DNA from 3 places in the Leclercia sp. LSNIH3 genome. Region 3 is predicted to be linked to each of the others. Evidence: predicted binding sites of a transcription regulator. Region 3 holds the regulator's gene; each other region holds the start of a gene.
The links. The regulator PurR, encoded in region 3, represses purine synthesis genes. The targets are predictions, from matches to a motif close to CANGCAAACGTTTGCNTG.
Positions count from the first base shown of each region.

Region 1: a site for PurR is predicted at 1,614-1,631, ahead of purH (bifunctional phosphoribosylaminoimidazolecarboxamide formyltransferase/IMP cyclohydrolase). Genes of this name have one in related genera too.
Region 2: a site for PurR is predicted at 2,087-2,104, ahead of purE (5-(carboxyamino)imidazole ribonucleotide mutase). Genes of this name have one in related genera too.

Region 1 is NZ_CP026387.1:2,181,972-2,185,179, forward strand. It holds rRNA gene C3F35_RS10550 (16S ribosomal RNA) at 1-1,178, opposite strand, end outside; gene purH (bifunctional phosphoribosylaminoimidazolecarboxamide formyltransferase/IMP cyclohydrolase) at 1,739-3,208, shown strand, end outside.
Region 2 is NZ_CP026387.1:1,273,975-1,277,182, reverse strand. It holds gene mnmH (tRNA 2-selenouridine(34) synthase MnmH) at 1-368, opposite strand, end outside; gene purK (5-(carboxyamino)imidazole ribonucleotide synthase) at 443-1,510, opposite strand; gene purE (5-(carboxyamino)imidazole ribonucleotide mutase) at 1,507-2,016, opposite strand; gene C3F35_RS06225 (hypothetical protein) at 2,190-2,378, opposite strand; gene C3F35_RS06220 (YdgH/BhsA/McbA-like domain containing protein) at 2,449-2,658, opposite strand; gene lpxH (UDP-2,3-diacylglucosamine diphosphatase) at 2,804-3,208, opposite strand, start outside.
Region 3 is NZ_CP026387.1:335,718-338,925, forward strand. It holds gene C3F35_RS01640 (MFS transporter) at 1-689, opposite strand, end outside; gene cydH (cytochrome bd-I oxidase subunit CydH) at 854-943, opposite strand; gene purR (HTH-type transcriptional repressor PurR) at 1,239-2,264, shown strand; gene punR (DNA-binding transcriptional activator PunR) at 2,261-3,193, opposite strand.

The sequences.
Region 1 (3,208 bases), 1.8 Mb from region 3:
TTCCTCCAGTTTATCACTGGCAGTCTCCTTTGAGTTCCCGGCCTAACCGCTGGCAACAAAGGATAAGGGTTGCGCTCGTTGCGGGACTTAACCCAACATTTCACAACACGAGCTGACGACAGCCATGCAGCACCTGTCTCAGAGTTCCCGAAGGCACCAAAGCATCTCTGCTAAGTTCTCTGGATGTCAAGAGTAGGTAAGGTTCTTCGCGTTGCATCGAATTAAACCACATGCTCCACCGCTTGTGCGGGCCCCCGTCAATTCATTTGAGTTTTAACCTTGCGGCCGTACTCCCCAGGCGGTCGACTTAACGCGTTAGCTCCGGAAGCCACTCCTCAAGGGAACAACCTCCAAGTCGACATCGTTTACGGCGTGGACTACCAGGGTATCTAATCCTGTTTGCTCCCCACGCTTTCGCACCTGAGCGTCAGTCTTTGTCCAGGGGGCCGCCTTCGCCACCGGTATTCCTCCAGATCTCTACGCATTTCACCGCTACACCTGGAATTCTACCCCCCTCTACAAGACTCTAGCCTGCCAGTTTCGAATGCAGTTCCCAGGTTGAGCCCGGGGATTTCACATCCGACTTGACAGACCGCCTGCGTGCGCTTTACGCCCAGTAATTCCGATTAACGCTTGCACCCTCCGTATTACCGCGGCTGCTGGCACGGAGTTAGCCGGTGCTTCTTCTGCGGGTAACGTCAATTGCTGTGGTTATTAACCACAACACCTTCCTCCCCGCTGAAAGTACTTTACAACCCGAAGGCCTTCTTCATACACGCGGCATGGCTGCATCAGGCTTGCGCCCATTGTGCAATATTCCCCACTGCTGCCTCCCGTAGGAGTCTGGACCGTGTCTCAGTTCCAGTGTGGCTGGTCATCCTCTCAGACCAGCTAGGGATCGTCGCCTAGGTGAGCCATTACCCCACCTACTAGCTAATCCCATCTGGGCACATCTGATGGCAAGAGGCCCGAAGGTCCCCCTCTTTGGTCTTGCGACGTTATGCGGTATTAGCTACCGTTTCCAGTAGTTATCCCCCTCCATCAGGCAGTTTCCCAGACATTACTCACCCGTCCGCCACTCGTCACCCGAGAGCAAGCTCTCTGTGCTACCGTTCGACTTGCATGTGTTAGGCCTGCCGCCAGCGTTCAATCTGAGCCATGATCAAACTCTTCAATTTAAGTTTGATGCTCGTGAATTAAACTTCGTAATGAATTACGTATGTTCACTCAGAGACTTGGTATTCATTTTTCGTCCGAGGACGTTAAGAATCCATGTCACTTTGAGTGCCCACACAGATTGTCTGATAAATTGTTAAAGAGCAGTGCAACGCGGCTTTCGCTCACCGTTGCGAGGTGGCGTATATTACGCTTTCCTCTTTCAGAGTCAAGCGATTATTTCACGCTTTTCTCTTCAACCGGCCCGGCTGTTTGTGTGAAGTGATTCACATCTGCCGTGTCGATGGAGGCGCATTATAGGGAGTTCTCTTCAGGCCGCAACCCTTAAATGACAGAAAAATGACTGACTGCTGCATTCCCCAGCAAAACCCCGCCTTACACCTGATTATTAACAGACTTATCCACAACCCGACGAAAAAGTGAAAATGTGCGAGCGTTGCGCAAACGTTTTCGTTAAAATGCTTGCGCTAAATAAAGAGGCCCTGCCAGGTGTGTTAGTTGAGTTTTTATGTAGAAAATTCACCTAACGCTCTCTGTAATCGTCAAATCCAGGGGATTTACCATGCAACAACGTCGTCCAGTCCGCCGCGCTCTGCTCAGTGTTTCTGATAAAGCCGGTATCGTCGAATTCGCTCAGGCACTTTCTGCACGTGGTGTGGAGCTGCTGTCCACTGGCGGTACTGCTCGCCTGTTAGCAGATAAAGGCCTGCCGGTAACCGAAGTGTCCGATTACACCGGTTTCCCGGAAATGATGGATGGACGCGTCAAAACCCTGCACCCAAAAGTTCACGGCGGCATTCTGGGTCGTCGCGGTCAGGACGACGGCATTATGGATCAGCATGGGATCGCGCCGATCGACATGGTTGTCGTTAACCTCTATCCGTTCGCCCAGACCGTTGCCCGTGAAGGCTGCTCGCTGGAAGACGCCGTAGAGAATATCGATATCGGCGGCCCGACCATGGTGCGCTCCGCTGCCAAGAACCATAAAGATGTCGCCATCGTAGTAAAGAGCAGCGACTACGACGCCATTATTAAAGAGATGGACGCTAACGAAGGCTCCCTGAATCTCGACACCCGTTTTGACCTTGCCATTAAAGCGTTCGAACATACCGCCGCCTACGACAGCATGATCGCCAACTACTTCGGTAGCCTGGTACCTGCCTATCACGGCGAAAGCAAAGACCCTTCTGGTCGCTTCTCTCGCACCTTAAACCTGAACTTCATTAAGAAGCAGGATATGCGTTACGGTGAGAACAGCCACCAGCAGGCAGCCTTCTATATAGAAGAAGATGTAAAAGAAGCCTCCGTTGCTACCGCACAGCAGGTTCAGGGCAAAGCGCTCTCCTATAACAACATCGCTGATACCGACGCGGCGCTGGAGTGCGTGAAGGAGTTCAGCGAACCAGCCTGCGTGATCGTCAAGCACGCGAACCCATGCGGTGTGGCGGTAAGCACCTCTATCCTGGATGCCTACGATCGCGCGTATAAAACCGACCCTACCTCTGCGTTCGGCGGCATTATTGCCTTCAACCGCGAACTGGATGCTGAAACCGCTCAGGCGATCATCTCCCGTCAGTTTGTTGAAGTGATCATCGCCCCGTCTGCTACCGAAGAGGCTCTGAAAATCACCGCGGCGAAACAGAACGTTCGCGTGCTGACCTGCGGCCAGTGGGCAGAGCGTGTTCCGGGCCTGGACTTCAAACGTGTCAACGGTGGTCTGCTGGTTCAGGATCGCGATCTGGGTATGGTGACAGAAGCCGACCTGCGCGTAGTCAGCAAACGTCAGCCAACCGAACAGGAACTGCGTGATGCATTGTTCTGCTGGAAAGTGGCGAAGTTTGTTAAATCCAATGCCATCGTTTACGCGAAAGAAAACATGACTATCGGGATAGGCGCAGGCCAGATGAGCCGCGTGTACTCTGCGAAAATTGCCGGTATCAAGGCAGGTGACGAAGGTCTGGAAGTAAAAGGCTCCGCCATGGCCTCTGACGCCTTCTTCCCGTTCCGTGACGGCATCGATGCGGCGGCGGCT
Region 2 (3,208 bases), 940 kb from region 3:
TTATAGCCGCCACGAATCAGCGGGTAATCGACGCCCGCCGCCTGCAGCCACGACTGCACAATGTGCGAGCGCTGCCCGCCCCGGGCGCAGCAGAGATAGCCCTGAGGTTGCGCAAGGCAGGCGGTGCGCCAGGCTTCGAGCCGCTGCTCGCGCGTCTCGCCGCTTACCAGACGATGGCCGAGCGCCAGCGCTGCCTCCGGCCCCTGGCGTTTATAGCAAGTGCCCACGGCGGCGCGTTCGTCGTTATTCATTAATGGCAGGTTGATTGCCGCAGGCATGGCACCCTGGGTAAATTCCACGGGCGCACGCACGTCGATTAACGGCGTGTCGGCGGCAAGTATGGCGCGGTAGTCCGTCCCATCGTTCATAAGGATCCCTCAAAACAGCGATGGGCAGGATTTTACGCCGGGGAAGGGGAATAGCAACTCCCCGGCGGTGGGGCTTAGCGGAGTGTTGCCTGCGCCCAGGCGATGCCGCTTGCGTACTCCGGCGGCAGCAGAGGCACGATGGCTTCCAGCGTCGCGCTCAGGCGAGGGATATCGCCGTCGTTCAGGTTGAGATGGCCAACCTTACGACCCGGACGCACTTCTTTGTCGTACCAGTGCAGATGCACCAGCGGGAGTTTCAGCCAGTCATAGTTCAGATCGGTGCCGATCAGGTTGATCATCACTGACGGGCTATTGACCACCGGCGGCGGCAGCGGCAGGCCGGTGATGGCGCGCAGGTGCAGTTCAAACTGGCTGATGGAAGCGCCGTTTTGCGTCCAGTGGCCGCTGTTGTGCACGCGCGGTGCCAGCTCGTTGATCAGAAGACCTTCAGGAGTGACGAAGCACTCCATCGCCATCACGCCAACGTAGCCCAGCTCCTGCATAATGGCCGAGAGCATGCTTTCGGCCTGTGCCTGCTGGGCCGCATTGGCCTGCGGGAAGACCACGCTGGTGCGCAGAATGCCGTCCTGATGCAGGTTGTGGGTCAGGGGATAAAAGACGGTGCTGCCGTCGTGGGCGCGGGCACCCACCAGCGACACTTCACCGCTGAAGTTAATGCCCTGCTCAACGATGCACTCGCCATAGCACTCATCCGGCAGTTGGTCGGTTTCACCGGCGCGCAGACGCCACTGGCCGCGTCCGTCGTAGCCGCCAACGCGGCGCTTGACGATCGCCAGTTCACCCAGCGTGGCAAAGACGTCAGGCCACTGGCCTTTCTCCGTCAGCAGCTGCCACGGAGCGGTAGCGAGGTGCAGATTGTCGAACAGCTGTTTTTGCGTCAGACGGTCGGCAATGATCGGGAAGACGTCGCGGTTAACGAAGGCATTATGACGCGCCAGCTCCCGGGTTAACGGGGTCTCTGGCCAGCGCTCAATCTCTGCGGTGATCACGCTTTGCTGGAACGGTACGGCTTCGGGTTCATCATCCAGCCCGACCGGCCAGACGGCGATACCCAGTGGTTCACCGGCCTGACGCAGCATCCGGCCTAACTGACCGTTACCGAGGACGCAAACCTGCTTCATGCCGCACCTCGCGGATCCGGGTTCTCCAGCACCTCGTCGGTCTGGGCGGTACGCCATGCGACCAGACGCTGATGCAGTTCTTTATCGTGCGTCGCCAGGATCTGTGCCGCCAGCAGGGCGGCGTTAGCGGCACCCGCTTTGCCAATCGCCAAAGTGCCCACCGGGATGCCGCGCGGCATCTGCACGATGGAGTAGAGGCTATCGACACCGCTCAGGGCAGCGCTTTGTACCGGGACGCCGAGCACCGGCACCAGGGTTTTGGCGGCAATCATGCCGGGCAGATGCGCGGCCCCGCCGGCACCGGCAATAATCACCTGATAGCCGTTCTCTTCCGCACCTTCGGCGAAGCTGAACAGTTTATCGGGGGTGCGGTGTGCGGAAACCACTTCAACGTGGTGAGGAACATTCAGGATGTCAAAGATTTCGGCGGCGAACTGCATGGTAGCCCAGTCGCTTTTGGACCCCATCACGATGGCGACACGCGCCGGATTATTGCTGGAAGACATGCGTCTTAAAACTCCTGTGGTGCACAACTCTCGGCTTTTGAGGTGACAGAGAATAGCACGATACACAGGCAAGGAAAACGGTTGCGCGGCTAAAACTTCAGCCAAAGTCGGTCTCTTGCTGCAATAAAAAAGACCGCCTTTCGGCGGTCTTTCACAGGATACCTGAACCCTTTTTACAGGAGATTGCCTGCGGTCAGGTTCTCTTTGTCGAAGGCATGGTTCACATCAATATGATTGTGATGGATCGCCGTGTCGATATTCGAACCCGCCTCCGGTGTGGAAACAGGATGCGCTGCAGCCATTGCGCCAGATGAAAGTGTTGCGGCCAGCAGCAGGGCGCTGACGATGCTGATATTTTTCATTCTCTTTTCCTTCTTCATCGTATTGTCGCTGTCGCGGGTGTGTTATCTGGCGGCACGGCAATCAGTTAAATTATTTGGTCAGTTCAGCGGTCATGTGCACGCGGTTGTCGAACTGGGCGCTGGTGATTTTGTAAGCAGCGCCTTCTTTAGCAGCCTGCGCGGCGATATTGGCTTCGGCACGGTCAAGGGTAGAGGCGGTGGTGCTGATGCTCTGCGCAAAAGAACCGAAAGAGATCAGAGACAGAGCGGCAACTGCAACGAAAGTTTTGATGGATTTCATGGTCGTATTCCTTAAGCGTTTTTGTTTGGGATAGGGCGTTGTTGCCCTGATGTGAGTAATCATAGGCCGACCAAAGTGTGATTAAAATCAAAACAATTTGCGGTTACAGTTCAAAAAAATTGAATGAATTTCAGGCGGGGGGATTTTAGAACGGGAAAGCGGTCAGCTCTACGCCATCCGGCGTGACCTTGATCATCGAACCTTCGGTATGCCAGGCCCCTAACACCACGCGATGGGCGGGTTTATCGTTGACGGTCAGGTCGTGCATATACGGGCGATGGGTATGGCCATGGATCAGCCACTGAACCTGGTGTTTTGCCATCACGCTGGCGACGGCCTGCGGATTCACATCCATGATGGTCATGGATTTGCTGCTGTTGGCGGCTTTGCTCCCGGCGCGCATCTTCGCGGCGATGCGGCTGCGGATAAACAGCGGCAGGGCGAGAAACAGGGTCTGGATCCAGGGGGTATGCACTTTGGCGCGAAACGCCAGATAACCGGTATCGTCGGTGCAGAGCGTGTCGCCATGCATGATCAGAATGTTGCGGCC
Region 3 (3,208 bases):
TCATGCAGCACCGGGGCAATATAAGTATAAAGAGTGAACATCGCACCGGCACCCAGGACGGTGGTCAGCAGGGCTGATAACACCTGTGGACGCAGCAGGACCGCCAGCTCTTTGCGCACTTCCGGCTTTTCACCCGCACCGCCAGAAGGCAGAGAGAAGAACAACGCCATCATCGACACCACGCCCAGCAGCGCGGTGGCCAGGAAGGACATGCGCCAGCCAATCGCCTCACCCATCCAGGTTGCGGCAGGCACGCCGCCAATATTGGCGATGGTCAGCCCCATAAACATGGTGGCTACGGCGCTGGCCTGCTTATGCTTTGGCACCACGCTGGCTGCCACCACCGATCCGAGGCCAAAGAATGCGCCATGGTTCAGGCTGGTCAGAATACGTGACAGCATCAGGGTGGTGTAGTCCGGGGAGAGCGCCGACAGCACGTTGCCGACAGTAAAGATCGCCATCAGGAAGATCAGGGCGTTACGGCGGCCCCGATGCGACAGCAGCAGCGTCATCAGCGGTGCCCCCACCATCACCCCGATGGCATAGGCGCTGATCAGCATACCTGCCGCGGGAATAGAAACATCTACCCCTCGGGCGATAACCGGCAGCAGACCCATCGGCGAAAATTCGGTGGTACCAATACCAAAGGCACCGATGGCAAGGGCCAGCAGCGGAAAATTGATTCTCATACTTCAACTCCAGACACCGTGTCGTCGGGCGACACAGAACAATGAAGGCGAAAGCATGACATCAATCACAAAAAATGAGAAGTTAACAATTTAGCAAAAGATTTTTGCAGGGCGCGTAACAATCAGCGTAAAGGAACGAGGGAGAGCTGCCTCTCCCGCATCAATCAGTGCAGTGCCGCAACCAGACCGCTGGCGACAATCAGACTCAGAACAATAATGGTGGTAATCAGCGAAAACTTAAGATCGGTACTCATCAATTTTTCTCCTTTTAATCACCCTATGAAGAGTGAGCCTGCTCATTTTTACACAGTTCAGGGTAAAAATCTTGCTGGATTTAGATTGATATCGTTTTTTGCTCTTCCCCTTTTGGCCAAGATAAGACAAAATTCCACGCTAAATTTATTAGCGTACCGGCCATTGACCCCCTCCTGACGTCCTGTGTCGTTTTCCCGGCGTACCGCAATTCAAATTGCGCAATTAGGGCGAGTGAAGGCAAACGTTTACCTACCGGTTTTTCAGGAGCTTAGATATGGTCTGGAGTGACATCTGATGGCAACAATTAAAGACGTGGCGAAACGCGCAAACGTTTCCACTACAACCGTATCACATGTTATTAACAAAACCCGCTTTGTCGCGGAAGAGACCCGAAATAATGTCTGGGCGGCCATTAAAGAGCTGCATTACTCACCTAGCGCCGTGGCCCGCAGTCTGAAGGTCAATCACACGAAATCGATCGGCCTGCTGGCGACCAGCAGCGAAGCGCCCTATTTCGCAGAAATCATTGAAGCGGTAGAGAAGAACTGCTTCCAGAAAGGCTACACCCTTATCCTCGGCAACGCGTGGAACAGCCTCGAAAAACAGCGGGCTTATCTGTCGATGATGGCGCAAAAGCGCGTCGATGGTCTGCTGGTGATGTGTTCCGAATACCCAGAATCGCTGCTGTCTATGCTGGAAGAGTATCGCAATATTCCTATGGTGGTGATGGACTGGGGCGAAGCGAAGGCCGACTTCACCGACTCGGTGATCGATAACGCCTTTGAAGGCGGCTACATGGCCGGTCGTTACCTCATCGAACGCGGTCACCGCGAAATCGGCGTGATCCCGGGCGCGCTGGAGCGCAACACCGGTGCCGGCCGTCTGGCGGGCTTTATGAAAGCCATGGAAGAAGCGTTGATTACCGTGCCAGAGAGCTGGATCGTGCAGGGCGACTTTGAACCGGAGTCCGGCTACCGCGCAATGCAGCAGATCCTCTCCCAAAGCCCGCGCCCTACTGCCATCTTCTGTGGCGGGGATATTATGGCCATGGGTGCGCTCTGTGCCGCCGATGAGATGGGCCTGCGCGTCCCGCAGGACGTTTCGCTGATCGGGTATGATAACGTGCGCAACGCGCGCTTCTTTACCCCGGCGTTGACCACCATCCACCAGCCAAAAGATTCGCTGGGGGAGACCGCCTTCAACATGCTGCTGGACCGTATCGTCAACAAGCGCGAAGAGTCCCAGTCAATTGAAGTGCATCCGCGCCTGATTGAACGCCGTTCCGTTGCGGATGGTCCGTTCCGCGACTATCGCCGTTAATCTTCTCCGGGAGCCAGCACCTCTGGCTCCCGCAGCCACTCCCTGTTCATCGTTTCACTGTCTCCCAGATAATCCAGCAGCCATTCCAGGGCCGGTGACATATCGTTTTGTTGCCAGGTCAGGCAGCACGCCGCATCCGGGAAGGGATTCTCCAGCGCCAGCTCTACCCATTTCCCGCTGGCTATTTGCGGGCGGGCAAAATGAACCGGCACCATGCCCACGCACAATCCTGCCGAGAGGCATGTGGCGGACGATTCCCAGTCCGGCGCGACAATTCGCCGCTGGTTATCAAGCAGCCAGGTGATCCGTTTCGGCAGTGAGCGGGAGGTATCTTCTCGTACCAGCGACGGCCAGTTGCGCAGAATATCGTCGCTGATCGGCCCGTCCAGAGCAGCCAGAGGATGATGGCTGGCCACCACGCAGCACCAGCTCAGCATTCCCATATCGCGGAACGCATAGCGGCCACCTACCGGGATCGCCTGCGTGGCACCTATCGCCATCTCAACCCTGCCGTCTGCCAGCGCATCCCAGACGCCGTTGAAGACCTCCTGAGAAACCCGCAGCTCAACGTCAGAAAAGTGGCGGTAAAAATCGACAATCATCTGGCGGGTGCGCTCGGGACGAACAATGTTGTCCACCGCAATAGAGATATGCCCCCGCCAGCCATTGGCGATCTGCTGACACTGTTCGCGGGTGATCTGCATTTTTTTGATAACAGACCGCCCCTCTTTCAGAAACCACAGCCCGGCCGGGGTGAGAACCACATCGCGATGGCGACGCTCAAACAGCGGCACTGCCAGCCACTCCTCCAGTTGACGCACGGTATAGCTGATGGCTGAAGGTACGCGATGCAACTCCTGCGCAGCACCGCTGAAACTGCCGTTACGCGAGACCGCATCCACCACTTCAAGAGAATATTCTGACCACATTTTCTGCCTGCAAAA